One region of the Porphyrobacter sp. CACIAM 03H1 genome, then DNA from elsewhere that is predicted to be linked to it. Evidence: predicted binding sites of a transcription regulator. Region 1 holds the regulator's gene; the other holds the start of a gene.

Region 1 (15,557 bases):
TTCGATTTCACCCCCTATCGCCGCTCCACCGTGGGCTTCGATCGCCTGTTCGACCTGCTCGAGAACCAGGCGCGCCTCAATGCCGGCGACAACTACCCCCCCTTCAACATCTCGCGCCGCGGCGAGGACAATTACCGCATCACCCTCGCGGTTGCTGGCTTCCGCCCGCAGGACATCGACATCACCGCGCAGCAGAACCTGCTCGTCGTGCAGGGCCGCAAGCGCGAGGAGGCCGAGGACGGATCGGAGCTGATCCACGTCGGCATCGCCAACCGTGGCTTCGAACGCCGCTTCGAACTGGCCGACTTCGTGCGGGTGGAGCGCGCGGACCTCGCTGACGGACTGCTGATCATCGATCTCGTGCGCGAGGTTCCCGATGCGATGAAGCCGCGCAAGATCGCCATCGGCGGCGCGGCAACCCTGACGGCGGTGCCGTCTCCCGACGACAGCGACGCGGCCAGCGCCGCCTGACCTCCGGCCCGCAAGCCGGCACGAATCAAAAGGGGGCGGATCTTGCGATCCGCCCCCGCGACTTTCGTCGCCCTGTCCGGTCCTGTCCGTCCGGGTCGCAGAAGACGGACAACACCAAACAAGCTCGTTACTGGAACACCCCCGAAAGGACCGCTCCGGACTGCTGCCATGAAGCACGGCGGCACGGATAAGTCCTAGCGGCCGGTTTCCTGAAAAACCGTGACCAACGGCCAGCGGTCTAATGCGGAATCGCAACAAGACGCAAGGGCAATCTGCACAGGTTGTAAGGATACGACACAGCCCATCAGGCCGGTGAAACAAAGGATTGCATCGGGCGTTCCGCCGCGATGAAAGGGCCCGCTACGCCCCTACCGCTAACGCGGTCCAATGGGCTTTTCGTCGCCCCCTGCCAAAATAGACAGGACGCTCCTAGACGAGCCGCGACTGCTGCAAGGCTGCGGCGATGAAGCCGGCGAACAACGGATGCGGATCGAAGGGGCGCGACTTCAGTTCGGGATGGAACTGTACGCCCACGAACCATGGATGATCGGGCCGCTCGACGATCTCGGGCAGCAACCCGTCGGGGCTCATGCCCGAAAAGATCAGGCCCTGCTTCTCGAGCGGCTCGATGAAGGCGCTGTTGACCTCGTAGCGGTGGCGGTGGCGCTCGGAGATCGTCTCCGCGCCGCCATAAATGCGCGAGGTGTGGCTGTTGGGGCTGAGCTTGGCCGTGTAGGCGCCAAGCCGCATCGTACCGCCCAGATCGCCGCCCTCGGCGCGGCTCTGGAGGCCTTCCTTGCTCATCCATTCGGTGATGATGCCGACGACGGGCGTGTCGGTCGGGCCGAACTCGGTCGAGGACGCCTTCTCGAAACCCGCCGCGCGCGCGCCCTCGATGCAGGCCATCTGCATGCCGAGGCAGATTCCGAAGAAGGGCACGCCCCGCTCCCGCGCGAAGCGCACGCTTGCGATCTTGCCCTCGCTCCCGCGCTCGCCGAAGCCGCCGGGCACGAGGATGCCGTGCATCGGTTCGAGCTGGGCGATGATCTGGCTGTCGTCGTCGCCTTCAAAGATCTCCGCGTCGATCCAGCGGATATTGACCTTCACGCGGTTGGCGAGCCCGCCATGCACCAGCGCCTCGTTGAGGCTCTTGTAGGCATCGGGGAGGCCCACATACTTGCCCACCACCGCGATGGTGACTTCACCCTCGGGGTTGAAGTGACGGTCGGTGACGTCCTTCCAGGCGGACAGGTCGGGTTCGGGCGCGTCGGTGATGCCGAAAGCGCGCAGCACCTCGCGGTCGAGCCCCTCGGCGTGATACTGCTGCGGGACCGAGTAGATCGAGGGCGCATCGAGCGCGGGGATCACCGCCTCGGCCCGGACGTTGCAGAATTGCGCGATCTTGCGGCGGTCGCTCTCGGGAATCGGATGCTCGGCGCGGCACAGCAGGATGTCGGGCTTGATCCCGAGCGCCGCCAGTTCGCGCACCGAGTGCTGGGTTGGCTTGGTCTTAAGCTCGCCCGCCGCCTTGATGTAGGGCACCAGCGTCACGTGGACAGAAACCGTCTGGAACGGCTCGAGCTCGTTACGAAGCTGGCGGATCGCTTCCATGAAGGGCAGCGATTCGATGTCGCCCACCGTCCCGCCGATCTCGCACAGGATGAAATCATGGTCGCCCTGGTCGGCGAGCGCGAATTCCTTGATCGCGTCGGTGACGTGCGGGATCACCTGAACGGTCGCGCCGAGATAATCGCCGCGGCGCTCCTTGGCGATGATGTCGCGGTAAACCCGGCCCGAGGTGATGTTGTCGCTCTGGCGCGCCGAGACGCCGGTGAAACGCTCGTAATGGCCGAGGTCGAGATCGGTCTCGGCCCCGTCGTCGGTGACAAAGACCTCGCCGTGCTGGTAGGGGCTCATCGTCCCCGGATCGACGTTGAGATAGGGGTCGAACTTGCGGATGCGGACCTTGTAGCCGCGCGCCTGAAGGAGGGCCGCCAGAGAGGCTGCCATGAGACCTTTGCCGAGCGAGGAGACCACGCCGCCGGTGATGAAAATGAACCGCGCCATGGGATTCGGGCCTTAAGCAACAGGAGGGATTCGGGGCAAGCGAATTGCGCCCCGCGCGGGGACGCCATCCACAGCGGTGTGGGGTGACCAGCGGTCAAACCGGGCGCAGCGGCGCGCGCCCGGCAGCAAGGGCGTTACTGCGCGCCCTCGCCTGTGGCTTCGGGTGCCGCGGGTGCCGGGGCCGGCTCGGCCGGCGCGGGGGCCGGGACCGGATCGGCGAGCAGATCGGGCGCTGCCGGTGCCGGAGCCGCGCGGTCCAGCGTGCTCGTCACCCCGCCGACCCGGCTTTCGCGCACCGCGAGACCGGCGAGCACGATCGAGAGCGCCACGAAGGCGACCGCCAGCCACTTGGTCGAACGGGTCAGGAAGTCCGCCGCCCCGCGCGCGCCGAAAGCGCCGCCCGGGCTGCCGCCGATGCCGAGCCCGCCGCCCTCGGAGCGCTGCATCAGCACGACGCCGACCAGCGCGGCGGCCACGAGGGCCTGGATCACGGTGAGGAAGATGAACAGCGACATGAAGACTTCTCGTGGCAGGGGCGATCAGGTCGCCCGGTTGCGGATGTTGCGCGCCATGTAGGCGCGAGACGCGCGCGCGGCAAGCCCGCCCGCAGGCAGCGCCCCCGCAGAGGGCGCGGCGCGCGGACGCCGCCTCAGTTCTCGAAGGGCTCGCTCGCGGCCAGCGCGATGCCCATGAAGCTGTCGGCGGTGAGGCTCGCGCCTCCGACCAGCGCCCCGCCGACTTCGGGCACGGCAAAGATTTCCGCGGCATTGTCCGGCTTGACCGAACCGCCGTAGAGGATGCGCACCTCCGCGCCCTGCTCCTCGCCCAGCAGCTCGACCAGCAGCGCGCGGATCGCGGCGTGCATCTCGGCGATGTCGTCGGTGGTGGCGGCATTGCCGGTGCCGATCGCCCAGATCGGCTCGTAGGCGACGGTGATGCGGTCGGCGATCTCGCCCGGGATCCGGTCGGCGGGCGGAAGCGAGGCCTTGAGCTGGCGCTTCACGAAAGCCACCGCCTTGCCCGAATCGCGGGTCTCGGCGCTCTCGCCGCAGCACATGATGATGCGCAGCCCCGCCGCCAGCGCGGCTTCGGCCTTGGCGCGCACCAGCGCATCGCTCTCGCCATGGTCCTGCCGCCGCTCGGAATGGCCGAGGATCACGAACTTGGCGCCGGCATCGGCGATCATCGCCGCCGAGATGTCCCCGGTGTGCGCCCCGCCCTCGGCATGGTGGCAATCCTGCGCGCCGACCGCGATCTGCTCGGCCTCGCGGTGGATCGGGTGGATCAGCGTGTAAGGCGGCGCGAGCGCCACCTCGACCTTCATGTGACGCTGTGCCGCACGGTCGATCGCGCGCGCTTCGGACAGCATCGCGCGGGTGCCGTGCATCTTCCAGTTTCCGACGATATAGGGTCGGCGGGTCATGATCTGCCTTTGCACTTCTATATTATTGAGAGGGATAGGCCCGGCGGGTCGTGATTCTGTGTTCTGCTGTAGAGCGCCGGGGCCGCGTCCGCTAGCCGAGGAAGCCCCACTAGTCAAAAGGCGCTGACACCTGTTGCCGCGCAGTCGCAGGGCCTCTAAAGCGCGCGGTGCGTCGCGGCGGTTCCCGCGATGCGTGCCCGAGACATCCCGGCCCTACCCGGCCGGCCCCGGATGGGATCCGTAACGCCGATGATTTCCTTCTTCCGCCGCTTTTTCGCCTCGAAGATCGGTCTGCCGATCGTTCTGGCCTTCCTTGCGCTCATGGCGCTGGCCTTTGCGGCCTCGGACATCACCGGCAGCACCTTCGGCGGCGTGTCGGGCGGCGACCGTCTGGCGGTAGTGGGGGGCGAGGGGATCCCGATCTCCGAACTGCCGGTGGCGGCAAACGCCGCGCTCGACCAGGTGCGCGCGCAGAACCCCACCCTGACCATGCCCGAATTCGTCGCCGAGGGCGGACTCGACGAGGTGATCGACCAGCTGATCGACCGCTTTGCCGTGGGCGAATACGGCCGCCGCTATGGCCTGCGCGCGGGCGAGAATCTCGTGAACAGCGAGATCCTCAAGATCCCCGCCTTCCAGGGCGTGACCGGCAATTTCGACGAACAGACCTACCTCGCCGCACTGCGCTCGCGGAACCTGAGCGATGCGACCTTCCGCCGCGACCTGCAGGACGGCCTGCTCGAACAGCAGTTGCTCCGCTCGGCAGTGGCCGCGCCGCAGCTGCCAGAGAAGATCGCCCGCCAATATGCCGCGCTGGTGCTGGAAAAGCGCAAGGGCGAGATCGCGCTGATCCCCTCGGCCGCCTTCGCGCCGGCGGGCAATCCGTCCGACGCGCAGCTTACCGCGTGGTACAAGGACAACCGCACCCAGTTCATCCGTCCCGAACGCCGCACCCTGCGCTTCGCGGTGTTCGGTGCCGACACGCTCAAGGTCAACGCCACTCCGACCGCCGCCGAGATCGCGGAACGCTACAAGCGCGACGCGGCCAAGTATGCGGCAAGCGAGAAGCGCGCGGTGACGAGCTTCGTCGTCCCCACCCAGGACGCCGCCAAGGCGCTCGCCGCGCGCATCGCCGGCGGCGCCTCGCTCGAAGCCGTCGCCCGCGAGGCGGGCTTCACCGCCTCGTCCTCCGAGGCGCGCGAGCGCGAGGCGATGGCGGGGGCGACCAGCTTCGCCTTCGCGCAAGCCGCGTTCAAGGCCGCGCAGGGCGGCGTGATCGAACCGGCACAGGGCACGCTCGGATGGTATGTCGCGCGCGTCGACCGGATCGAGCGCACCCCCGCCCGCAGCCTCGCCCAGGCGACGCCCGAGATCACCGAGCAGCTGGCGGGCGAGAAACGCGTTGCCGCGATCGCCGATCTCGTCGCCGAGATCGAAGGCGAGGTCGACGGCGGCACAGCGCTCGCCGAGGTCGCCAAGGCCTATGGCCTCAAGGTCGAGACCACCCCCGCCCTGCTCGCCAACGGCCGCGCTTTCGGAAAGCCCGAGGTGCAGATCGTGCCGCAGCTCGCGCCGGTGCTCCAGACCGCCTTCCAGATGGAGGAGAGCGAGCCGCAGCTCGCCGAGGTGGTGCCGGGCGAACAGTTCGTGATCTTCGAGGTCGCGCGGGTCGAGGAAGCCAGCGCCCCGCCGCTCGCCGAGGTCAGGGACGCCGCAATAGCCGGATGGAAGCGGGCGCAGGGTGCAATTCTCGCCAAGCAGGCGGCCGAGCGCATCCTCGCCAAGGTGCGCGGCGGCACCCCTCTCGCCGCAGCGATGGCGGCCGAGAACAAGCCTGGCTTCGAGCGCGAGGTGATCGATCTCGAGCGCCGCCAGCTGCTCGCCCAGCAGCGCGGTCGCATCGCCCCGCCGCTGGTCCTGATGTTCAGCATGGCCGAGGGCACCGCCAAGACACTCGAGGCGCCGCGCAACATCGGCTGGTACATCGTCGATCTGGAGGACATCAGCACCCTCCCGCTCGACCAGGAAGGCCAGATGATCGCCCAGACCCGCCAGCAGCTCGGCCAGACCCTGTCCGAGGAGTATCGCAGCCAGGCGACCGCCGCGATGCGCAAGGAGCTCGGCGTCACCCGCAACGACAACGCCATCGCCGCCGTGCGCCGGCAGCTGGTCGGCGAGCAGTGAGCCCAAGCGACCGCTTCGTGATACCGACTGCCGCAGGCCTGCCCGAGAACGCCGCTGCCGCCACCGCTTCGCTGGCGCAGGGACGCCCTGCGCTGGTGTGGCGGCGCATCATCGCCGACAGCGACACGCCGGTCGGCGCGGCGCGGCGGCTGATCGTGCCGGGGCGCGGCGACTTCCTGCTCGAGAGTGTCGAGGGCGGCGAGGTGCGCGGGCGCTACAGCCTGCTCGGGCTCGATCCTGATCTGGTGTTCCGGGCCGAGGGCGCGCGCGCGGCGATCAACCGCGAATGGCGCACCGACCGCGAAGCCTTCGCGCCGCTCGCGGACGATGCACTGGCCGAGTTGCGCGCGCTTGCCGCCGCCTGCCGCATCGATCCCGTGCCAGAGGGCCTGCCCCCGGCACTCGCCTGCCTCGTCGGCTATTTCGGCTACGAGACCATCGGCCTCGTCGAAACCCTGCCGCGCGCGCCCAAGAGCGCGCTCGACCTGCCCGACATGCTGTTCGTGCGCCCGACGGTGATCCTCGTCTTCGACCGCCTCAGCGACGCGCTCTTCGCCATAGCCCCGATCTGGGAGGCCGCCGATCCCGAGGCCGCCGTCACCCGCGCGGGCGAGCGAATCGATGCCACGCTGAGCCTGCTCGCGCAGGCCGCCCCGGCCCGCGAGAGCGATGCCCTGCCCGAAAGCCTGCCCGACCTTGCCCCGGTGATCGCGCCCGAGGACTACAAGGCGATGGCGCTGGCCGCCAAGGAATACATCGTCGCGGGCGACATCTTCCAGGTGGTGCTCGCCCAGCGTTTCACCTGCCCCTTCACCCTCCCCCCGCTGGCGCTCTACCGCGCATTGCGAAGGGTGAACCCCTCGCCCTTCCTCTATTTCCTGGACCTCCCCGGCTTCGCGCTGGTCGGCTCGTCGCCCGAGATCCTCGTGCGCGTGCGTGACGACGAGGTGACGATCCGCCCGATCGCCGGCACCCGGCCGCGCGGGAAGACGCGCGAGGAGGACGAGGCCAACGAGGCCTCGCTGCTCGCCGATCCCAAGGAACGGGCCGAGCACCTGATGCTGCTCGATCTCGGCCGCAACGACGTGGGGCGCGTGGCAGCGGCGGGAACCGTCGAGGTCACCGACAGCTTCACCATCGAACGCTACAGCCACGTCATGCACATCGTCAGCAACGTGATAGGTCAGCTGGACGGATCGAGGGACGCGCTCGACGCGCTGTTCGCGGGCTTCCCGGCGGGCACCGTCTCGGGCGCACCAAAGATCCGTGCCTGCGAGATCATCGCCGAACTCGAACCCGAGACCCGCGGCGCCTATGCCGGGGGCGTCGGCTATTTCGCGCCCGACGGCAGCCTCGATTCGTGCATCGTCCTGCGCACGGCGGTTGTGAAGGATGGGGTGATGCACGTGCAGGCCGGGGCTGGGATCGTTGCCGACAGCGACCCCGACTACGAACTCGCCGAATGCCGCGCCAAGGCGGGCGCCCTGATCGCCGCCGCACGCGAGGCGGTGCGCGTCGCGGGCGAGCCGGGATACGGCCAATGAGGCGCGTTTTCCTCGCGGCGCTGCTGCCGCTCGCATGTCTCGCCGCCTGCTCCGAAGCCCCCGAGGGCGAGGCTCTGGTGCGTGTCAATCTCGATGGCTCCGAGGTCGAGGAAACCGCCGCCCCCGATCCGGCCGCGACCGCGACCGAGCCCGCGGTGCCCTCGGCCTGCAAGAGCGTCACCTTCGAGGGCGTCCCCCTCACCCACTGCATCGCCGATCCCGCGCAGCACCGCATCCAGATGGCGAATGTGGGGCCGGACAAGCAGCCCTTCGCCTCGCTTTCCGCCTTCGCCGCCAGCGTCGATCCGGCAACCATCGCCTTCGCCATGAACGGCGGGATGTACGGCGATGACCTCAAGCCCATCGGCTACTACGTCCAGAACGGCGAGCGCCTGGCGGAACTCAACCGCGAGACCGGCGAGGGCAATTTCTACATGAAGCCCAACGGCGTGTTCTTCGGCTCGGGCGGAAGCTGGCGCGTGCTGGGGAGCAACACCTTCTTCAACACCGTGGGCGACCGGCCCGAATTCGGCACCCAGTCGGGCCCGCTGCTGCTCGACGGCGGCAAGCTCCACCCCGATATTCAGGACGACGGGCCCTCCAAGGCGATCCGCAACGGCGTGGGCGTGGACGCGGGCGGCAAGGCGCATTTCGTGATCGCCGATGCGCCGGTGAGCTTCGGCCAGCTCGCCCGCTATTTCCGCGACGAACTGAAGGTCGCCAATGCGCTCTATCTCGACGGGCAGGTGTCCTCCCTGTGGGACCCGGCGACCGGCCGCATGGACAAGGGCCGCGTCGGGCCGATCATCGTGGTGACGAAGCGGTCAGAGAAGGCAGGGGCGGCAAGCGAATGATCCTCGTCATCGACAATTACGACAGCTTCACCTTCAACCTTGTCCATTACCTGATGGAGCTGGGCGCCGAGGTGCGGGTGGAGCGCAACGACGCCCTCACCGCCGCCGAGGCGCTGCGGACCAATGCTTCCGGATTCCTGATTTCGCCCGGCCCCTGCACGCCCAACGAGGCCGGGATCAGCCTCGATCTGGTCGCGGCCTGCGCGGATGCGGGCAAGCCCCTGATGGGCGTGTGCCTCGGGCATCAGGCGATCGGCCAGCATTTCGGCGGCACGGTGCAGCGCGGCGGCTTGATGCACGGCAAGACCTCGCCTGTGACGCATGACGGGTCGGGGGTGTTCGCCGGGCTCCCCTCGCCCTTCACCGCCACACGCTATCACAGCCTCGAGGTGGTGAACGTGCCCGAGGCGCTCGTCGCCAACGCCCATGCCGAAACGCCGGGCGCCGATCACCCCTCCGTGATGGGTTTCCGCCACGCCGAGCTGCCGATCCATTCGGTGCAGTTCCACCCCGAGAGCATCGCCACAGAGCACGGCCATGCGCTGCTCGCCAACTTCGTGCGGCTGTGCGGGCTGGAGCCGGTACTGCCCGAAAGGCTGCGCGCATGAGCCTGCTGCCCGACATCGCCACCCCCCTGAGCGAGGCCGAGGCCGAGGCCGCCTTCGGCACCCTGCTCGACGGGGCGCCGTCGGAGGAGGAGATCGCGGACTTCCTCGTTGCCCTCTCGGCGCGCGGCGAGACCGCCGACGAGATCGCGGGCGCGGCGCGGGCGCTGCGGGCGCGGCTCATCCCCATCGCCTCGCCCGAGGGCGCGATCGATGTCTGCGGGACGGGGGGCGACGGGCACCACACCCTGAACGTCTCGACCGCGGTCAGCCTCGTGGTCGCGGCCTGCGGCGTGCCGGTCGCCAAGCACGGCAACCGCGCGGCCTCATCCAAGGCAGGGGCGGCGGACACATTGGAAGCCCTCGGGCTCGACATGGACGCGGCCGGACGCACGGCGGAGAAGACGCTCGCCGAGATCGGCATCTGCTTTCTCTTCGCGAAGAACCACCACCCCGCGATGGCGCGCATCCAGCCCATCCGCGTGAAGATCGGCCAGCGCACGATCTTCAACCTGATGGGCCCGCTGTCGAACCCGGCGAAGGTCAGGAGCCAGCTCATCGGCATCGCCCGGCCCGCCTATGTCCCCATCTATGCCGGTGCGATGGCGCGGCTCGGCACAGGGCGTTCGCTGATCGTCTCGGGGGACGAGGGGCTGGACGAGCTGAGCCTCGCGGGCGGCAACGAGGTCGCGGTGGTGACGGGGCACGGCTTCACCATGGAGCGCGTGGATGCCTCGGCCGCCGGTCTGCCCCATGCGCCGATCGAGGCGATCCGGGGCGACGATGCGCGGCACAACGCCGCCGCGCTCAGGGCGCTGCTGATGGGCACCCCCGGCCCCTATCGCGATGCGGTGCTGTTCAACGCCGCGGGCGCGCTGACGGTCGCGGGACGCGGCGAAAGCTGGCCGGAGCGGGCGGCCATGGCCGCCGAGGCGATCGATTCGGGCGCGGCCCTGGCCTTGCTCGAACGCTGGATTGCTTTAGCGAAGTGAGACGATGAACAAGCTCGAGGAAATCTGCGCCGCCAAGCGCGAGATCGTCGCCGCCCGCAAGCTGGCGATCAGCGACGACCAGCTCGCCCGCGCCGCGCGCATCCAGACCGCCCCACGCGGGTTCGAGGCCGCCCTGCGCGCGCGCGCGGCCTCGGGATTCGCCCTCATCGCCGAGATCAAGAAGGCCAGCCCCTCCAAGGGCCTGATCCGCGCCGACTTCCGCCCGGCCGAGCACGCCGCCGCCTACGAGGCGGGCGGGGCGGCCTGCCTCTCGGTGCTGACCGACGCGCCCTATTTCCAGGGCCACGAGGATTACCTGATCGAAGCCCGCAGCGCCTGTGCCCTCCCCGTCCTGCGCAAGGACTTCATGGTCGATCCCTGGCAGTGCCTCGAGGCGCGCGCGATCGGGGCCGATGCGATCCTGATCATCGTCGCCGCGCTGGACGATACCCTCATGGCCGAGATCGAGGCCGCCGCCCGCGAACTGGGGATGGACGTGCTGGTCGAGGTCCATGACGAGGCCGAGCTCGAGCGCGCCGCCCGCGTGCTGCAATCGCGCCTGATCGGGGTCAACAACCGCGACCTCAAAACTTTCACCACCTCGCTCGCCGTCACCGAGCGTCTCGCTCCGCTGATGCCCGAGGGCACGCTGATAGTGGGCGAGAGCGGCATCAACACCCACGCGGACCTCACGCGTCTGGCCGCGTCGGGCGTGCGCACCTTCCTCGTCGGCGAGAGCCTGATGCGCGCTGACGATATCGCCAGTGCCACCCGCGCCCTGCTCGGGGCAGAGTAGCAAGGGCCCGTTCGTGTCGAGCGCAGTCGAGACACCGGTCTTGAGCCTCTCGACTTCGCTCGAGGCGAACGGTTAGGGAGGCCCATGACCAGACTCACCCACCTCGACGAAAGCGGCGCGGCGCACATGGTCGATGTCGGCGGCAAGCCCGCCACCGCCCGCCGCGCGGTCGCCGAGGGGCGGATCGCGATGCGGCCCGAAACCCTCGCCGCGATCCGCGCCGGCAATGCCCCCAAGGGCGACGTTCTGGGCACCGCGCGCATCGCCGGGATCATGGCCGCCAAGCGCACCGGCGAGCTGATCCCGCTGTGCCACCCGCTCGGGCTCGAGGCGGTGAACATCGAATTCGATTACGAGGAAAGCGCCATCCGCGCCGTCGCCACCGCCTCTCTCACGGGCAAGACCGGGGTCGAAATGGAAGCGATGACAGCCGTTTCCATCGCACTCCTCACAATCTACGACATGGCCAAGGCGCTCGACAAGGGGATGGTGATCTCCGCCGTGCGCCTGATCGCCAAGTCCGGCGGCAAGTCGGGCGACTGGACCGCGCCCGAATGACCGCGCCGCTCGGTCTCGAGGACGCGCAGGCCCGCCTGCTTGCCCTCGCACCCGCGCTCCGTTCCGAGACCGTCCCCGCCGATGCCGCGCTCGGGCGCGTGCTTGCCGGGGACGTGCACGCCGCGCGGACCCAGCCCCCGGCCGACCTTTCGGCGATGGACGGCTATGCGCTCGCCCCCGGCGAGGGGCCGTGGCGGCTGGTCGGCGAGAGCCGCGCCGGCGCGCCGTTCCGCGATGTCCTCTCCCCCGGCGAGTGTGTGCGCATCTCGACCGGCGCGATGGTGCCACCGGGAGCCGACCGGGTGCTGCTTCAGGAGGACGCGGCCGACGAGAACGGGCGGATCACCGCCACCGAGATGCCTCCGCCCGGCCGGCACATCCGCGCGCGCGGATTCGATTTCCATGCCGAGGACCTGCTGCTCGCGAAAGGCACGCGGCTCACCCCCGCTCGCCTCGCGCTGGCCCTCGCGGGCGGACATGGCACGCTCCCCGTCACCCGGCGGGTGCGCGTGGCGGTGATGGACAGCGGGGACGAGCTGGCACCCGATCCCGCCCGTTGCCTCCCCCACCAGATCCCCGCCAGCAACGCCGCCATGATCGCCGCGATGCTCGCGCCGCTGGGGTGCGAGGTCACGCGCATCGGGCCTGTGCCCGACGACCGCGAGGCACTGGCGGGGGCGCTTGCTCTGGCCGAGGGCACGGACATCCTCGTCACCTCGGGCGGGGCCTCGGTCGGCGACCATGACCTGGTCAAGCCCGCGCTCGCCGACTGGGGGGCCGGGATCGCCTTCTGGAAGATCGCGATCAAGCCGGGCAAGCCGCTGCTGGTGGCCACGCGCGGCGACCAGGTGATCCTCGGCCTGCCGGGCAATCCGGTGTCGAGCTTCGTCACCGCCTTCCTCTTCGCCCTGCCGCTGGTGCGGGCGGCGCAGGGCGATCCCGATCCCCTGCCCCGCCCCGTGATCCTGCGCGCGGGCGAGCCTCTGCCCGCCGTCGGCCCCCGACGCGAGTTCCTGCGGGCGGTGAGCGAGGGGGACGCGGTGCGACTGGCAGGATCGCAGGATTCATCGGCGCTCTCCGCCCTGGCGGCCGCCGATTGCCTGATCGATCGCCCCGCAGGTGCCCCGCCCGTCCCCGCAGGCGCGCCCGTTCCGGTGTTCCGCCTCCAGAATGGCTGAATTGCGCGGGTTTGCTGCGGGCCGCGCTTGACTCAGTCAATTTAGTTTCCTAATTGTTCCTTGTTCGTTCACCTTAATGGCGAGCGGCCAGTGCAATCAACGCACCTGTTCGGGGTGCCTCTTGGCGCACGCAAGGGATTGGCATGGTGCGCTGTGACCGGCGCACCGTGGGTGCGACCACAGGAGACTTGACCAATGCTGACGGCAAAACAGCGCGAGCTGATCGTCTTCATCCAGCAGCGGCTGGAGGAGACCGGGATCTCGCCGAGTTTCGAGGAAATGAAGGAGGCGCTCGATCTCAAGAGCAAGTCGGGCGTGCACCGGCTGATCTCCGCCTTGGAGGAACGCGGCTTCCTGCGGCGCCTGCCCAACCGGGCGCGCGCGCTCGAGGTGATCCGGGAACCGGGCGACACCACGCCCTCTCGTGCTGCGCCGGCCGGCGACAATGTGGTGGCCATGCCCTCGCCCGCGCCCCGCGCGCCCGAGGCTGCGAACGACGTGATCGAGCTGCCGCTACACGGCCGCATCGCCGCCGGCGCCCCGATCGAGGCGCTCGAAGGCCAGTCGACCCTGCCCGTGCCCGCCGCGCTGCTCGGCCCGGGAGAACACTATGCGCTCGAGGTGTCGGGGGATTCGATGGTCGAAGCCGGGATCTTCGACGGCGATTTTGCGCTGGTGCGGCGCACTAGCACCGCGCGCGACGGCGAGATCGTGGTCGCGCTGGTGCGCGGCGAGGAGGCGACGCTCAAGTATCTGCGGCGCGAGGGCGGACAGGTCCGGCTCGATCCGGCCAATGCGGCCTATGACCCGCAATACTACCGCCCCGACGAGGTCGAGGTGCAGGGCAAGCTCGCCGGCCTGCTGCGGCGCTATCACTGAGGTGATCCGGGCCGGATGGCTGCGAACATGTTGGAGTTAGAGGGGCGCTTACGGCGCCCCTTTTTCCATCCTGTCGTGGCCCGGCGAGCGCCGTTCCAAGGCGATGTCGTGCCGGTGTCATTGCCGCTTCATCGCCCGGTCGTTGCTTCGTGTGGTGCTGTCTGACCGGGCGGTGCTTCGGCGCTTGCCTCCGGGCGCGGCTTTCCAACCCGTTCCTTGCCGCCCTGCCACCACCCGTGCTCCCCCTGGCTCGCGGCGACGGTGGCGATCCGCTCCCTCGCGAGGTCGATCGCCAGTCCTCCCGTGTGCTCCAGATACCGCCGGTCCGCCTTGAGCCAGCGCGGACGGCACGAGCGCGGGAGAAACCGCTCGGCCACGACGATATCCGCATCGGCGCAGGCCGCCGCAAGGGCGCGCTCCTCGATCTGCTCGCGCCCCCGCCCCAGCAGCAGCACCGATTCGCGCCCCCCGCGCTCGAGGCTCATCGTGCAGAAGGCCGAGGAACAGCGCGCTCCCGGCCACTCGGCCAGCGGCACGGGCTCGGCCGCGACGCCGGCGAGTTCCATCAGGTTGTCCCGTGTGTAGGAAGAACGGCTGTCGCGCAGGGCAAGCAGGCGCGGGTTTCCTTCGTCATCCTCGACCGTGAGACCCACCTGCCGACCGTCACCCGCCACCAGTACGTCCGGAATCGGGGTCGCCGCCGCCATCGCGCTCGCGGCGGCGACGGGCAGCAGACCGGCAAGCCGCACCCGCCCGCGCCACAGCGCCAGCCATAGCCCACCGGCCGCGAAGAGCGCCACCGTGAGCCCGCCGATCTGCGGCATCAGGCGCACTGCGCCCGCCTGCGAGGCGGTGAGATGCGCGATGGCGAGCAGCAGCTCCAGCGCGCGCGCGACCAACCACCACACGGGCGCTCCCAGCCCCAGCGTGTCGAGGAGAAGTCCCAATGCAATCAGAGGCATGGCAATGAAGGTGACCAGCGGGATGGCAACCACATTGGCGAGCGCGCCATAGATGCCGGCGCGGTGGAAGTGGAACAGCACGATCGGCATCAGTGCGAGCTCGATCACCACACCGGTCGCGAAGAGCATCGCCACCCGCCGCCCGCCGCGCGCCCACCATGGCTCTTCGCGCGGGGCGAGGAAGGTCTGGACGGGCGCGGAACCTGCCAGTGCGACGATGGCCAGCACCGCGGCAAAGCTCATCTGGAAGCTCGGCCCGATCGCGCTCTCCGGCCACAGCAGCAGCACGAACCCCGCCGCCAGCGCCACCATCCTGAGCGACAGCGCATCACGCCCGAGCGCCAGCGCGCCGAGCACCAGCAGGGCGGCGACGCAGCTGCGCACCGTCGGCACCTCAGCCCCGGTCAGCAGGGTATAGCCCACCCCGGCGAGCGCCCCCGCCCCCGCCGCCACCACCGGCAGCCGCACCCGCAGGGCAAGCGCAGGCCAAAGGGCGAGCAGCCGCAAGGCGAGGAAATAGGCCGCGCCGATCACCGCGCTGACGTGGAGCCCGCTGATCGAGAGCAGGTGGGTTAGCCCCGAATCCCGCATCGCCGCCTCGTCCACCCCCGCGATACCGCCGCGGTCGCCGCTCGCAAAGGCCGCCGCGATGGCCCCGGGGGAACCCGTCACCTGCCTTCGCACATGGTCGGCAAGCCCGCGTTGCAGCGCCGCGATCCCACCGCTCCCGGGGGCTGGAGTGATCACCGCGAGCGGCCCGACCATCGTGCCCGTTGCCGAGAGTCCCTGGAACCACGCGGCCCTGGCGAAATCGTAGCTTCCCGGCAGCATCGGGTGTGCCGGCGGCATCAGCCTTGCGCGCAGGCGCACAACCGCACCTTCGGCCAGGCCGGGGGGCGGCCCGCCCTCGCCCAGCGCCGCGAGCGGCACATTGATCCGGACCTTGCGCGCCGCCGTGTCCGGCGCTTCGCGCATCGCCAGTGTGAGCCGCAGGCGGCCTTCCGCAGGCTGATCCTCGCGGGCGAGCACCCGCCCCTCGATCAG
Region 2 (15,557 bases), 740 kb from region 1:
AAGCTACGCCGAGCAACTTCGGGACGGGATCGAAGATCGCCTTATGCTACCCGCAAGTCAGCCCGTTTCTCGGCCTTCGGTCACTGCTCCAAGCTCAGTGCGCGGGCGCGCACAGATTGGCGGAGGAGCTCCAGTTGAGGTCCCTAAGGTCGATACCGGTACCATTAAGGATGAGGTACAGCGCGCTCAGGCTGGCGGTCGCCAGACGACAGGCGGCTCAAGATCGCGCCTGGACGCTGTCACCAAGGGCGCCAAGGGCGCGAGTGCGGAAGCAGCAGACGATGTGAAGGAGTGGTAACTTTCTGAGATCACCAGAGCCGAAGCGAGGTGCCCACCAGATAGGCAAAGCCGACGGTAATCACAAGAATTGCACCAACCGTTAGCTTTCGGCTCCAAGGATCGGCCCAAGACTTCTTGATCCGGTACTCCATGAGGCGATTGTCGCGGATTGCCTGATCGACCTCGGACAACCCCTCCCACTTGCGGGTTTCGCGAGCCTTCTCAGCATCGATGTCGAAATTGGTCATGATGGCATTCATCCCGCTTCTCCTTGGAACATAGAGGAAACACTTGGGTTGGGCTAGGCAAAAACGACCAGCACCCATACGTGCCCGTCAACTCCGAGCTCTCTCTTCTCCTTACGACGACTACGGATTGGGGAGGCAAAGTGAACCGAATTGTTCCTACACAGCCAAGTGAGGACCTTCGTTTACCGATTGCCGCCCTCTAGCTCTCGTGACTACAAGCACTTGATGGCAATGGGGCAGGACAGAATCGAAGTGTTCATCGCCGAATGGCGCGAAACGGGTGGGTCCGAACTCGCCAACACGCAATCTTTCATCCACGGCTTGGCCAATCTCCTAGGTGTCGACCCGCCTCGGGGTGCCAAGGCCGATGACGCGACCAACGACTACGTCTTTGAACGCCGCGTCTTTCAGGACAATGGCGACGGCACAACCAGCTTCGGCCGGATCGACTGCTACAAGCGCGGCTGTTTCATCCTCGAAGCCAAGCAGGGCAGCGAAGCTGACCGGGCTGCTGCCGACAAGGGCGAGGACGATCTCGACATCTTCGGCCAGACCGCCAAAACCCGCGTCGCCCGCGGCACCGCCCGGCGCGGCACGCCGGGATGGGCCAAAGCGATGGTTCAGGCCAAGGGCCAGGCCGAACGCTACGCCAAGGCGCTCCCCATCGATCATGGCTGGCCGCCGTTTCTGCTCGTTGCTGACATCGGTTATTGCATCGAGGTCTATGCCGACTTCACCGGCACCGGCAAAGCCTACGCACAGTTCCCCGACCGGGCGCGCTACCGGATCATGCTGGAGGACCTGCGCGACGAGGATGTGCGCGATCGCCTGCGCGCCGTCTGGACCGATCCCAAGGGCCTCGATCCCACCGCCCGCGCCGCCCGCGTCACCCGCGATATTGCCGATCTGCTCGCCACCGTCGCCCGCCGGCTAGAAAAGCGTGGCTACGATGCCGAGACCACCAGCGGTTTCCTCATGCGGGTGCTGTTCACGATGTTCGCCGAGGACAGCAAGCTGATCCCCGAGGGCAGCTTCACCCAGCTCCTCAAGAACCAGCGCGCCCACCCGGAACATCTCGAACACCAGCTTTCCGCGCTGTGGGCGGCGATGGACAAGGGCGAGTTCTCGCCCGCGCTCGGCGTGCCGCTCAGGAAGTTCAACGGCTACCTCTTCAAGGAGCGCACCGCCCTGCCCCTCGATGCCGAGGAGCTGGAGGTGCTGATCCAGGCCGCCGAACACGTCTGGACCGAGGTTGAACCCGCAATCTTCGGCACCCTGCTCGAACGCGCGCTCAATCCCAAGGAGCGGGCCAAGCTCGGCGCCCATTACACCCCGCGCGCCTATGTCGAGCGGCTGATCGGCCCCACCATCATGGAACCGCTGCGCGCCGATTGGGACGGGGTGCGCGGGGCAGCCGCCACCCTGATCGAAGAGGGCAAGGCGGACGAGGCCAAGGCCTTCGTCGAGGCGTTTCATTCCCGGCTTGCCCAGACGAAGGTCCTTGATCCCGCCTGCGGCACCGGCAACTTCCTTTATGTCGCCATGGCGCGCATGAAGGAACTGGAGGGCGAGGTGCTCGATCTGCTGGTCGAGCTGGGCGACGACCAGTATGTCGCCGAGCTCACCGGCCACACCATCACGCCCGAAAACTTCCTCGGCATCGAGATCAACCCGCGCGCCGCCGCAATTGCGCAGCTGGTCCTGTGGATCGGCTACCTGCAATGGCATTTCCGGGTGAACGGTGCGGATCGCACCCCGCCCGAGCCGATCCTGCGCGACGTAAAGACAATCGAGAACCGCGACGCCCTCATCGAGTGGGACGAGAAGGTCGCGGAGCTGGACGAGGATGGAAATCCCGTCACCCGGTGGGACGGCGAGACGATGAAAGAGCACCCCGTCACTGGCAAGAAGGTGCCCGACGAGACGGCGCGGGTGGTGGTCTACCGCTATGTGAAGCCACGCGCGGCGAAGTGGCCCAAGGCGGATTTCATTGTCGGCAACCCGCCATTTCACGGAGCAAGGACAGTCAGGGCTACGAATCCGGTCGGCTATATCGAAGCAGTTCGGCAGGTGTACGACATCGTCCCCGAAAACGCCGACTTCGTGATGTTCTGGTGGCACAAGGCGGCAATCGCTACGGCGAACGCCTCAACAGTTCGCTTGGGCTTCATCACCACCAAAAGCATCACTCAATCGTTTTCTCGGACGGTCATGGCGAGTCACATGGCTGATAAACGTCGAGTTTCAATCGTTTTTGCCATCCCCAATCACCCGTGGATCGATGAAGCGGACGGTGCTGACGTAAGGGTTGCGTTCACGGTTGCTGCATCGGGCAAGCAAACTGGACGGAAACTCGAAGTTTTGATCGAACGGCCCATAGCTGAAGGGGCATTCGAAGTTGAGTTCGCCGAAACTCATGGGCTCATCAGTCCCAGCCTCAGAACGGAAGTTGACCTTCAAGAAGCAAAGACACTTCGAGCTAACTCTGACGTCTCGTCTGTCGGATTTCAACTGACTGGGAAAGGCTTCGTAGTTGGAGAAGAGCTAATCTCGGAACTCAGTGACGCAGAGCGGCAATCTTTTGTTTTCTCTTTGCTCGGCGCTCGGGAAATCGTGCAAACGCGCCTTCAGCGGCGTGTCATCGACGTCTGTGAAGTCGTGAGCGAGGCTGACTTAAGGAGAGCCTCTCCCACGATTTATCAGCACCTTGTGAACTCCGTGAAACCAGAGCGCGACGTAAATGCGCGAAAATCCGTTCGCGAGAAGTGGTGGGTTTATGGCGAAGCAAGGAACACATTTCGGCCTGCCCTCAAAGGACTGGCGAGCCAGATCGTAACTCCCCTCACTGCCAAGCATCGAGTATTTGTCGTCGAACCTGTGTCGACGCGTGCTGATAGCACGTGTGTGTGCATCGCATTAGACGACCACTATTTTCTCGGCATTCTCAGCAGCCGTATCCATCTCGTTTGGGCACTCGCGAATGGTGGGCGACTGGGTGTGGGCGACGACCCACGCTATTTGAAAGGCGAATGCTTCGATCCCTTCCCCTTCCCCGCAGACGTTCCAGAACCGCTCAAGGACAAGATCCGCGCCGAGGCAGAGGCACTCGATGCGCTGCGCAAGCGGGTGCTCGAAAGCCATGAGGATCTGACCCTCACCAAGCTCTACAACGTGCTCGAAGCCCTGCGCGAGGGTCGCGCGCTGACCGATGCCGAGCGCGACATGCATGATCGCGGCCTCGTCACCCTGATCCGCCAGCACCACGACGCCATCGATGCGCTGGTAGCCGAAGCCTATGGCTGGCCCGCCGACCTCTCCGACGAGGAAATCCTCACGCGCCTCGTCGCCCTCAACAAGGAGCGCGCCGCCGAGGAAGCCCGCGGCCTGATCCGCTGGCTGCGCCCCGAATATCAGGCGCCGGACTACAAGGCCCCCGTCACCCAGACGCTCGACCTCGGCGAAAGCGCCGCCGTGCTGCCCGACAACGTCATCCCCTGGCCCGGCTCGCTCCCCGAACAGGTCAGCGCCGTCCAATCCATCCTCACCGCCGCTGCCACGCCCCTCGCCCCGCAAGACGTCGCTCGAGCCTTCAAGGGCAAACGCGCCGCCACCGTCCGCCCGGTGCTGGACGCGCTCGCGGGCATCGGCATGGCAAGGCGGCTGAAGGACGGGCGATACGCGGCGTGAGCTATGGCGAATAGGAAGAATGAACTCCACGCAGACGTTTCGTTTATCTTTGAGGAATGCGCGCGCCTGAACCAATTGGTGAAGGAAGGGAAATTCAGTTCGCTCCCCCGTGAAGACGCGTTTTGCGACCTCCCTCACCCTACCTACAATTGGCCGAACGGGAAAATGCTCTGCAGCCGCGCAGGATATGACCGGTTAGGGTCTCTTACGCGCACAGCATTAGCGCGCGCCAACTTGGAGCGGCGCGTGTCCCTTTCATCGGCGCGGAAGGTCCTCGCCGAGATTCTCGTTCGGAAGTTCCTGCGTGAAAAGCGTCCTGTCGACATCATGAATGTCGATCGGGCTTTGTCGGAAACAGCGAGGCGATGCGGCAGAAGCTGCGAGGATCTCACACACTTTATTCCTTGCCATCTCATGGCACCACAGAGCCCTTCCTCATTTGAGATTGGACCGATCAGATTCCTGAACCAGTCAACGTTCCGGAGCGCACTCGCAGCATCGATCCGATCAAACCGTGGGCTTGGTCACCAGATGACGCGGCGCACGATTTCGCAGGCAATAGAATACTTCCGCAATTTCGGATGGATCGCCAAAGTGACGGTGATCGGCTGTGACGAGCAGATATCAGAGGCGACAGCAGCCAGAGCTGCATTGGCTGCGCTTAACTGCCTTCATGTCCTGATTGGAGCGGGGCACTCGACAAAAATGCAGGTAGGTGGCCCCGGACTGGCGAATGATCGCAGAGCCGGCTTCACCGTCAAAGCTGACGGGGCCCTATCTTATATGGTTTCCTACGGCGGGCAGGGCAACGTCGGCTTCGACGACAATTGGATGGACCTCTTCTCCGGAGCGGACGCCCAGGAAATCATCGCAAACCTTGGCATCGCCCTCGAACAAGCTGTCAATCCGGCATTGCATCGTCCGCTCAGCGAAAGGCTACTCGATGCAATGCAGTGGTATGGTGAAGCCGTGAGGGAACCGTCTCAGGGCGCCAAGGCCGTAAAATATGTAACCGCCCTCGAACGGATGGTGATGACCGACGAGAAGGATGACATCGCAAGCCTCGTGTCATCGCGAGTTGCTGCGCTCTGCCTAGAAGAACCGACTGTCCACTGTCGGGATCGTTGGCAGGTCGATGTTCGAAGAGCCTATGATATCCGTTCGAGGCTGGTGCACGGTTCGGTTTCTCCCACATCGGAGATTGTCTTTGAGGGCGTTCGGCTCGGGTCGCAGCTTGCTCGCAGCACCTTACTGAATGCAGTCAGGCTAATCGGTGCAAAAGGACTGCGTGATGAGGCAGCGACCAATCGGGATCTCGCGCGCTGGTTCGATGGAATGGTTCGTCACGTAGACGAGGTAATTCTTCAAAGCATTCCTAGGGCTTCGACAATGCCCTTCGCGTGATCTGCTCAACTCGCTGCGCGGACCGGCCCTGTAGTCTCGGCCGATCCGGGTGACGATCAGGAGCATATTGACCGGATGATGGTTTTCCCAACCTTCAGGCAATGCGACCGAGGTTAAGAAAGCTAGCGGCAGCGAGAAATCTTGGAAAACATGGCTGGGCGGCCGTGGCACAAGAGATATACCCACTAGACGACACACCTCCAAAGTGTGAGATGCTTGCGTTCCAAATTCGCACACGCTAAAGGTGTGCGATGTTGAACGCTGCGAATAGCCCTCCATACGCTCGTCTGGCCGCGGCTATTGTCGATGCGCGCAAGGCAATCATGCTCACTCAGGGCGCCCTTGCCAGCGCTTTGGGCGTGCGTCAGCAGTCGGTAAGTCGCTGGGAAGCGGGCACGCACCGTCCATCGATTGATCAGTTGGCGAACCTTGCGAGCGCCCTCGAGCTCGACTTGGCCGACCTGCGCGAACTCGCTGGCTACGCTGTGACTGCAGCTCCCCGCGCGCCACACCTTCCATTTGACAGTCTCGCACCCGAAACATTTGAACAAATCGTAGCTGATCTGCTTCAAGCACAACACCCGAATGCTCAAGTGAGGATCGAGGGCAGCCGTGGCCACGACCAGTCAGGCATCGACATCCGGGTGACGTTTGATGACGATCGAGAGTGGGTTGTGCAGTGCAAGCAGGTCGAGCGGTTTGGCCCCGAGAAGGTCCAGAAGGCTGTGGACGCGGTCGAAGTCCAAGCCGAACGCAAGATCCTTGCTCTAAGTCGCGTTGCAACGCCCAAGGCGGCGGCTGTTCTCCGCGCCCATCCGGGATGGCAACTCTGGGACAGGGACGATCTGTCCAGGATGATCCGCGCGCTTCCTGGGGTCGATCAAGACCGCATTGTCGACACTTATTTTCCTGGCCAGCGCATGGCTTTGCTGGGTCGTCGCGAAAGCGGTCCATGGCTGACCGCCGCGCAGTTTTTCGCGCCTTTCGCAAAGCCCGGTGCCTACTTCAATCATGAGTGGACGCTCCAGGGAAGAGAAGAACCATTAGCGGCCCTGCTTTCGGCAATCGAAGATCGGGCGCCAGTAACATTGCTGGTCGCCGCAGGCGGCATGGGCAAATCGAGGCTGCTGTTGGCCGGGCTAAGCAGTTTCACCAAGTCGTCGCCATCTATCGCGACACACTTCCTGTCGGCAGCACGCGATCCGTCTCGCGAAAGCCTTGAGGCGCTCGGTCGCGGCGAAAAACTGTTGGTGGTCGACGATGCACACGACCGCGACGGGCTCGCTGTCATTATTGAGTATGCCGCCGATCCGGCAAATCGCGCACGGCTCCTGTTTGCGACGCGTCCCTACGGACTCCAGCGGCTGCGCAATGACCTCCAGCGTTTTGGATTTACCCACCCGGTGGAAATTGAACTTGGGCGCCTACCTCTCAGGTCAGTCGAAGCAATTGTTGCCGAGGTGCTCAAGAAAAATGATGCCAATCCGGCCTATGCTGAACCTGTCGCGAGCATTGCCCCCGACAACCCGCTCATTGCGACTATGGCTGCACGGGTGGTCGCCACGGGGAACCTGAGCGTGGCCCAAACGCGCAACCACACCGAGTTGCGCGAAATGGTGGTGAGCAAATTCGCCGATGCCATCGCTGGCAGCGTAGGAGAACCGGCGGACGCTGCACTGCTGCGCGCGATGCTCGAACTCATCGCGGTCATGCAACCGGTCCATCTCAATGATCGCCGCCTTGGCGAGCTGTTCGAGGCGACGACCGAGTTTTCCGCCTCACAGGCGACGCGCGCCCTGAAAATTCTGATCAGAGGCGGTGTCGTCTACAAACGCGGCGCTGCCTATAGGCTCATGCCCGATGTACTTGGGGACTATCTGATCGATGAGAGCTGCGTCGAGGATGATGGGACGCTTACACCTTTTGCAGAAAAGGTGATCGCATCAGTCGGTCGCGAGCAGCTCGAACAGGTTATGGTCAATCTTGGTCGCATGGACTGGCGCCGCAACGATGGAGATCCCGCTAACAGTAATCTGCTTGATCGCGCCTGGGCGCGACTTGACGACGTGGATGGCCCTTATGACCCTCGTTTCGGTGCCGTACGTGCGGTCGCGATGTACCAACCTCGGCAGGCGCTTGCCTATGTCCAACGCCATCTGCACAAGGGCGATGTTGCTCGCGAGCTAACTCCGATCCTGCGCAACATCGCCTACGCTCCGGACTATTTGCCAACTGTCTGCCGCCTTCTTTGGGAGATGGGACGCGACGACAAGCGCCCACTGGGTCAGCACCCAAATCATCCGATCCGAGTGCTTGCAGAGCTATGCCAATTCGACGAGTACAAGTCGTTCGAATTCTCAGAGAAGGTCGCCAACTTCGCCTTCGAACTTATCGCCAGCGGCAAAGCCTGGAGGCATCATTACTCGCCGCTTGATATTCTCGCGCCGCTGCTTTCGGGAGTTGTCGAGGCCAATCGCGATCATGGTCGTTCGATCTCGCTCAGCCGATACTTTCTTTCCTACGACTTCGCCTGGCCGCTCCGCTCTCGTGTGATCGGCTCGGTCATCGAGCTTCTGTCCCACCCCGATAGCGCCGTCGCGGTTCGCGCGGGCAATCTCGTCAGCGACATGGTCAGGCTGCCGATGGGTTTCGGAAGCTGGGCACCAGAAGCTGACTTGCGCCGGAAATATGACGCGGAATTCACGACAACAATGGCACGTTTGCAGGAACGCGTGGCTTCAGGCGCACTCGCAAATGCGACGATGATCACGATCGCTCAGGCGGTGGAGTGGCATGCCCGATACATGAAGGGCAATCTGCGGAAGGCGTCACGTGCCATATTGGCAGCGCTGCCGGACACACTGGAATTCCGGCTGCGGGCCGCTCTCGTGGAAGGCGCGCAACGCGCCTTTCGCGGACAAGTGGATTTTGACGAATGGTCACCGGAGAACCCGTGGCTCGACGCGCTCGTTCTCGAACTCAAGAGGACTTACGGAAGCGCCGATGCCGTGCTCGTTGCGGTCGCAAACGCAATGGGCGAGCTGAGCGACGCTGGCCTCAAGCCGAGCGCTGCCCACGTGCTTGTCGCCAAACTGGTCGACGACGATCTTGAATTGGCCGAATGCCTCGTCGAACATAGTCATGTGTCGGACTCGATCTGGCGACCCTATGCCTTCTCTGGCATCCGCGAATTGCTCGATCGAGATCCCGAGCGCGGTCGCGTGATCGTTGGGTCTGCGCTAGCCGAGGCTGATGCCGATCCGCACTTGGCGAAGAGCGCCGCATCGACGCTCGGTGGTCTGCGTCGTGCGCTCGATCCAGCTGACATTACGCTCCTGCGGAACAGCATTTCCAGCCCACATGAAGCGGTGGTTGTTGCCGGACTGAATGCGGTCCAATGGAACAGCTCCGTGGATCACAAAGCTGCGTTCGAGCTGCTGATGCTGGCGCCCTTCGGGCTCAGTGAGCATGTGCTTACTACTGCAGCGCACCTTTTGCATAATCGCAACCGCAAGCTTTTCATGCTGCTCGGCCAGGAGGAAGTGGATACGATCCTCAATCGGATACGAGACATCCCCACTCTTCCAGACGATCACTGGGCGGGCGAAATGTTTCGCCATCTAGCGGAGCAGTTCCCCTTGTCCTTTGCGCGGTTTCTCCTTGATCGGGCAGATCGTGCGCTTACGAACGATCAGAACGACATCGATTTGGTCGGCTACCGTTTTCACGATGGCAAGCTCGGTTTTCATAAGTCGCCGCAGGTCACTGAGGTGCTCGCCTATGCGTGGAGCTGGCTACTCAGCCATGGGCCGGATGATGGCTATACAATCTATCGCGCGGTCGAAATGTTTGCCTGCATGTTCGACATCGATGCCCGTCCGGTTATCGACTTCTTCGACCTCAGGCTCGACACAGCCTCTGCGACCGAACTCGGGTTGATCGGCCGTCTGGTGCGCCACTCACACCATTTCTTTGCTTTCGCCGAACAGCCATTCGTTGAGCGGCTGCTCGATCGAGTTGCTCATGCTGACCCGGCAGAACTTGAGCATGTGCGTGACAGCCTTTGTGCAGCAGCGCTTTCCGGCGTGAAGTCCGGTGTGCGCGGCGAACCCATGCCGCGCGACCTAGAAGCGAAAGCGAAGGCCGAAGCGGTGTTGTCGCAGCTGTCGCGGTTCTCCCCCGCGTGGCCCGTCTATGAAACCATCCTCACTGCTGCCGAGCGCGACATTGCGCGTGCCCGGCGTGAAGGGGAGATACTGGACGAATTCGAATGACTGATGAGCGCGAGGCGGAACGCTTGCGGCAGGAGCGGGAGACCTTCGAGGTCCAGAAGTCCCAGAGTCGTTGGTGGTTTGGCTTACGGTTCGCTACGGCGACTACATTGCTGGCACTGGCAATTGGCGTCTTTGTGATTTCCGCGCTCATCATCCTCTCGCCAGACCGATACTCGCCTGACGCTGTGCTCGGAAGCGGCTTTGTGATGCTGCTCGACTTGGCGGCGCTGGTTGGCGCCGCGCTCAGCGCCCTGCTCAAGCCGAGCTCGCAGCCCTCACTCAGTCCCGTGACGCACATGTCCGATCGCGACTAGGCCATGAACACAGATGCGTCAGATTATGCTTGAGACGGCAGCACGAACCATGGCGATCGATCGGGAAACAGTAGCGAAGCGACAATCGCAGCCATAGCTTGGCCGGGTCCAGCAGGTTGCTGAAAAACCGGCCAAGATGTTTCGAGATCGTCCACCGTCCAGATATCGTGGCCGATATGACGTACGACGTTGATACCACGCGAGATTACCTCGTCGGCAAACCCACGATATTCGTCTGGGAGATATGCACTGATGGCGAGATGATCGAGCGCGCTCAGCGACAAATCGAACTCTTCGTGAAGGTCGAACAGTCGCGATGCCCGCAGCAAGACTGACACCAGCTCAGTCGGTTGTGCAACGAGCTCAAGGTTCGGCTCGCCCGCCAAGTCCATTCGGGAAATAAGGTAGGACAAAATCTTGCTGGGATCGATGTCAACTCTCGCGACGCGACCTCGGCATTCGATTGCGGAGGCAAACATATATCCCAGAAGTTGCTCAGCGCTATCGTTCAATGTCGCGTGTTTCGAAGCTGTGAGCGCAGTCAGAATGTATGGTGCCTGGCAATCGTTCATAGCGACAAGCGACAGGGAATATGTACCCAAGATTCTCCGATAGAGCTCTTCGAGGCGCTCGGCCGCCGAGGCCATGTCCTGACCGGTGATCAGGCAAGCATGCACGACAAATCCAGCCCAGCCCAGCAACTTCGATAGCCGGATGGGCAGCTGATACAGTTCCTCCAAGCCCCCGTTAAGAAGAGCGTACTGATAGCCGTCGAGCGCAGAAACGACGTCTGCGATGGCAGTCTCCACCATGCCCGCCAATCTGCCACAAGCTGCCAGAAGATGGGCCTCAACCATCGGATCGTCCGAGCGTGGCAGCAGCGAGGCCGCGAATGCTGCTCGTACTTCGATTTCCCGGAACCGGTCATTCGACTCTCGGGCACGGCTGGCGAATGCCTCTTCAATCCGGCTTACCAAGCCAACAGCCACAAACGCGTCACCGCCAAGGCCCGCCAGCAATGGAGCAAGCCCATCGAGCAAGGCGCGAGGCTCCCAGTCATGCGGAAGGTCAACGAACGGCTTCCATAACTTCGGGAGACCCGCTCGGATGACTGCAACACTTCCTGCGTCCGGCCACCCGACCAGCACGCTTCGTAACGGCGCGTCGTTCGAGCCGGCATGAGGATTGCGGCAAAAGCTCGAAGGTCCGTAGAGGTTCAATCCCCATACGACGGGCGTCTGACCGCCAGTGTTGGACACGCGGTCAGAAATGGCTCGGCCGATCTCGGTGAGATCAAGCGCGGGAGTTATGTCCTGAAGGAAAACGTCACCCCGCACGCAATCAAGAAGGGCGCTCGTTCCGATCCCTCGCCCCGCTTGCTCGATTGCCGACTGCTTCGCTGCAGCAGTTGCAACGAGCGTAACGCCCGGGGTTCCTATCTCTCCCATCACCTCGGGCTTCAGAATGACGTTGAGATCGGCGATCAGCCCTCCTGCCTCGCATGCGTCAATGAAGATATAGGTCTGCTTTGGTGCTGCCTCCGCCACCATGCGCAACACGTCGGCCAATGGGAGCGCCGTTGCTGAGAGTCCCAGCGGTCTGGTGTCGCGCAGGGCCATGTAGAAGCTTCCGGCGGCCACGGTCCCATGTCCAGCGAAGGTGAGCGTCAGCGTATCGAGGGCCCCCAGGTCGAATAGCACCTCCCGCAGCACTGCTCTCACCTCGTCGAGCCGGGGCGAGAGAAGGACGCGTGACCGGGCAAGGTCGTAATCGCCAATATTTGGAAGCATAAGAGTGCCGAAAACGTCTTTCGCATCCGCTTCACCGCCTGACAGCGGAGGCAGGTGGTCATAAGCGTTGCAGCCTATGGCGATGAGCGCACGGCCATTCATTGATCCGCGACCTTGAACTTCGCGCGGCGATCAGCTTCACGGTCAAGCGCTTGCTGTGACTTCTCGTGCTTCAGTCTTTCGAATTCTGCGGCGAGTTCGGGGTCCATGGTTTCCATGGCGTCTACGAGTTTCTCGAACGCCTCAGAGCCAGCGTGAATCTGCGGCATGACGACATTTCCGTCCCGATCCACGCCAAGCTCGATCTTCGCCATCATTTCTATCATCGACGCCGCGACCGACCCGGCAGCTTGTGCATCCACGACGTTTCCGACTTGCTCGGCGGCAGCGCCGACTACTCCATAAATGTTCTGCGCAAACTGCCTCGCCATGTCCTCGTTCACTGGAACAAGTGAGCGTCCGATCAGAGTGAGATCGTTCTCGACGAGATCCTTGAACGGAATAAGCCATTCTGAGGAAATTCGGTGGATCGATACATCACCGGAATTCTCACGCAGAATTGGAGCCATCGATTGCCCATGCGTCATCCTCATTATGTTATGGGGGCTGACATACGCTGCTCTCGCGCGCTCCTGCAGCATTGCCATTAGCTTCGTAACGGCAAGATCGAAGCCTTCGCTCTCCCTCGGACGCACAAAGCAGAAGACCCTTGGGTCTGGCGGTTCTTGGTGTTGGTCCACGCCCTATCTTACCGCTCGGAGAAGCAGTGTCCATCGCCTGAGACACGAAATTCCCGTTACTATAGAGCCTTAAAGGCTAGACGGACTGCAAATCGATTACCGCGATTTTGCGCCCAGCGTATGTGAGGGCTGAAATACGATCTCCCAACTGGCCCTATCGCCCTGACGCCCTTTCCTCTTGCGTTCCATTTATGTTCCTAATAGGAGGCTTTCCTAGCACCTAGGATCGTTTTTCCTAGATGAACGCGCCAGGAGCAACAGAATGGACGATGCACGACGAGCGCTGGACGAGTTGATCCAGAAGCGCGGCTGCAACTACTCTGAGATCTCACGGCTGCTGGGGCGTAATGCTGCCTACATCCAGCAATACATCCGGCGTGGCAGCCCGAAACAGCTCGATGACCAGGATCGTTCGGTCCTCGCCCGCTTCTTCGGGGTGGACGAAAAGGTGCTCGGCGGCCCGGCACGCCGCGCAGGTCCTGACGCCGACCTCGTGCACATTCCCATTCTCGATGTGGAAGCATCAGCGGGATATGGTGCCCTCGCCGGAACCGAAGGCAACTCAGCGCAATTCGGGTTCGACGAGAAATGGCTGCGCCGCCTTACAGCAAGCAAAGCTTCAAACCTCTCGATCATCGGGGTCCTCGGGGACTCGATGGAACCAACCTTGCACGATGGCGATGAGGTCATGGTCGATCTGGGTGACGGTCAGGCACGGCTGCGCGACGGCATTTATGTGCTGCGCATGGACGACATGCTGAGCGTCAAACGGATCGCAATCGAGCCGCAGGGCAAGCGGGTATCGGTCCTCAGCGACAACCCGACCTACCCCAGCTGGCGCGGCCTCGAGAAGCGCATGCTCAATATCGTCGGCCGTGTTCTCTGGTTCGGCCGGACGCTGCGCTGAGGATGCACCGACGTGCTTAGCCTGATGGCCGCAACCGTGATTGCCGCGGTGCAAACCTTCATATGCACGCCCACCCGTGTGTGGGACGGTGATGGGCCAGTCTGGTGTGCGGAAGGTCCTCGCCTGCGGATTGCCGGCATTGCTGCGCGCGAAATGGACGGCACCTGCCGCGCCCATCATCCGTGTCCGCGCAGTTCCGGGATCCAGGCACGCGATGCGCTCGTGCAGGTGTTGGGCGGTGCGCGGGGGACCTCTTCGACCGGACATGTTCTGGTCCGGGGGCCTATGTTGACCTGTCGCTCTGAAGGTCGGGCCGAAGGCAATCGCACGGCGGCCTGGTGCCGCCTGCCAAGCGGCGCAGACCTGTCCTGCGCGATGATCCGCACCCGCACGGTGCTGCGCTGGGACCGCTACTAGAAGGGTCCTGCCTGCCGCTGAGGGCAAGCGTGACAGGGCAAGAACACGCTACAGACCCATGTCGAACTTTTTGGAGATCGAGCGGTCGAGTTCGGGCGCCTTTCGTTCAGCCTCGGACGCCCTCCCGTTCTCCGCGCCAGTGGCAGCTGCATTCCGCAGAAGGTCGACCGTCTCGAGCGCCGAGCGCTTCATGCCGGGATTGTTCTCCACCGCTGCCTCTAGCTTGCCAGCATTGTCGACAAACAGGGTCAGACGGTCCCGCAACCGGGTGATGGTCACAAGAAAGGTCTGCTGGTTGGCAAGGTTCTTCTCGCGGCTGTCCATAACCGCGATACCGCGATCCGAGGTCAGCCCCTGCGCCATGTGCGCGTTGAGCGCATAGGCGAGATCGAGCTGCTTTAGCATCGGATCGGTCGGAGCAAGGCGGTGCAACACGCCAACCGAGGTCGCCAGCGACACGCCTTTGGCGTCGACCGAAATGATCCTCGCCTGGTCAGCATTGAGCAGGCCGCGCCTGTGATCGGTCGCCGTCCAGCGGATGCGGTCGCCATCATGGATCTCGATCTCGCGGCGTTCGTAGAGCTTCACTGGGTCCTGCTCGCCCTGCGGGCGAAGCTGTCCGGGACGAAATTCGAACTGCCGCCCGCGCTCGTTTTGCAGGGTCACACGCTCTCTCGAAGGATCGGTCCCCACGACTTCATACTGCCCCTTCTGAAGCCCCTGCCCCCTTTGCCGACGATCGACCTCTAGCACCATGCCGGGGGCATAGCTCCTCGCATAGCGCAGTTCCTCACGCGTGAGATTGATCCGCGAGAGCACCTCAAGTTTCATCGCACCGGGACCCAGTTCGCCGTTGGCCTTGAGGCCTGTCTGGACCGCTTCGTTGACCTCGCCGCGCAAGGCTCGTCCGGATGCATGGATTGCCGTCACCTCTCGTTCTTTGGGTGCGAGCGAGAGCCATGCGGCTGCGGCATTGACAGCCGCATTCTCGCCAGCGGCGACAACATTGTCTCCCAGATGGGCGAGCGCCTCGCTGATCCGGCCGCTTTGGGCCGCGCGCTGGGCGCTGCGCAGCGCCTCGTCGCGCGCGCGCAGATTGGTGTCCATCTGCGCGGCTTCGATGCCAGCCTGCTGCATGACATCGAAGGGCTTGCCCGCATCGACCGCGCCCAGCTGCTTTGTGTCGCCAATACTGGCGAACCGATCCAGCCTGAGCAAATTGGCCAGACGCACCAGCTTTTCCATATCGGCATTGCCGACCATTGATGCCTCATCGAGCACCACAACGGTCCCGCTCATCGCCGTGCGCGCTGCTTCGAGGCGCGCACCGCCCTCGCCCTTGAGGAGGTCCTGATGCTGTCCGAGAAAGCGCGCGACGGTCATCGAAGGAATGCCGGTTTCGCGCTCCAGCATCTGTACCAGCGTGTTCTGCACGGCGAGACCCAGCACAGTCTTGCCTTCCGTGCGCAGGATATCGGCGACCGGCTTCAGAACCGT

What was found. The regulator LexA, encoded in region 1, represses DNA repair genes until DNA is damaged. The targets are predictions, from matches to a motif close to GTTCCNCNCTTGTTCT.
Region 2: CBR61_RS14370 (S24 family peptidase) is a predicted target of LexA. The motif match lies at 12,919-12,934, and genes of this name have one in related genera.

Annotation. Positions count from the first base shown of each region.
Region 1 is NZ_CP021378.1:2,278,181-2,293,737, forward strand. Features, by position in the region: gene CBR61_RS10905 (Hsp20 family protein) at 1-471, shown strand, start outside; gene CBR61_RS10910 (CTP synthase) at 901-2,538, opposite strand; gene secG (preprotein translocase subunit SecG) at 2,673-3,047, opposite strand; gene tpiA (triose-phosphate isomerase) at 3,188-3,961, opposite strand; gene CBR61_RS10925 (peptidylprolyl isomerase) at 4,211-6,145, shown strand; gene trpE (anthranilate synthase component I) at 6,166-7,689, shown strand; gene CBR61_RS10935 (phosphodiester glycosidase family protein) at 7,686-8,543, shown strand; gene CBR61_RS10940 (anthranilate synthase component II) at 8,540-9,151, shown strand; gene trpD (anthranilate phosphoribosyltransferase) at 9,148-10,140, shown strand; gene trpC (indole-3-glycerol phosphate synthase TrpC) at 10,145-10,936, shown strand; gene moaC (cyclic pyranopterin monophosphate synthase MoaC) at 11,021-11,494, shown strand; gene CBR61_RS10960 (molybdopterin molybdotransferase MoeA) at 11,491-12,672, shown strand; gene lexA (transcriptional repressor LexA) at 12,868-13,551, shown strand; gene CBR61_RS10970 (ComEC/Rec2 family competence protein) at 13,680-15,557, opposite strand, start outside.
Region 2 is NZ_CP021378.1:3,014,127-3,029,683, forward strand. Features, by position in the region: gene CBR61_RS14330 (conjugal transfer protein TraG N-terminal domain-containing protein) at 1-298, shown strand, start outside; gene CBR61_RS14335 (hypothetical protein) at 309-539, opposite strand; gene CBR61_RS14340 (class I SAM-dependent DNA methyltransferase) at 759-4,214, shown strand; gene CBR61_RS14345 (HEPN domain-containing protein) at 4,746-5,618, shown strand; gene CBR61_RS14350 (restriction endonuclease) at 5,870-9,892, shown strand; gene CBR61_RS14355 (hypothetical protein) at 9,889-10,206, shown strand; gene CBR61_RS14360 (caspase family protein) at 10,230-12,098, opposite strand; gene CBR61_RS14365 (hypothetical protein) at 12,095-12,583, opposite strand; gene CBR61_RS14370 (S24 family peptidase) at 12,999-13,643, shown strand; gene CBR61_RS17170 (hypothetical protein) at 13,668-14,060, shown strand; gene mobF (MobF family relaxase) at 14,109-15,557, opposite strand, start outside.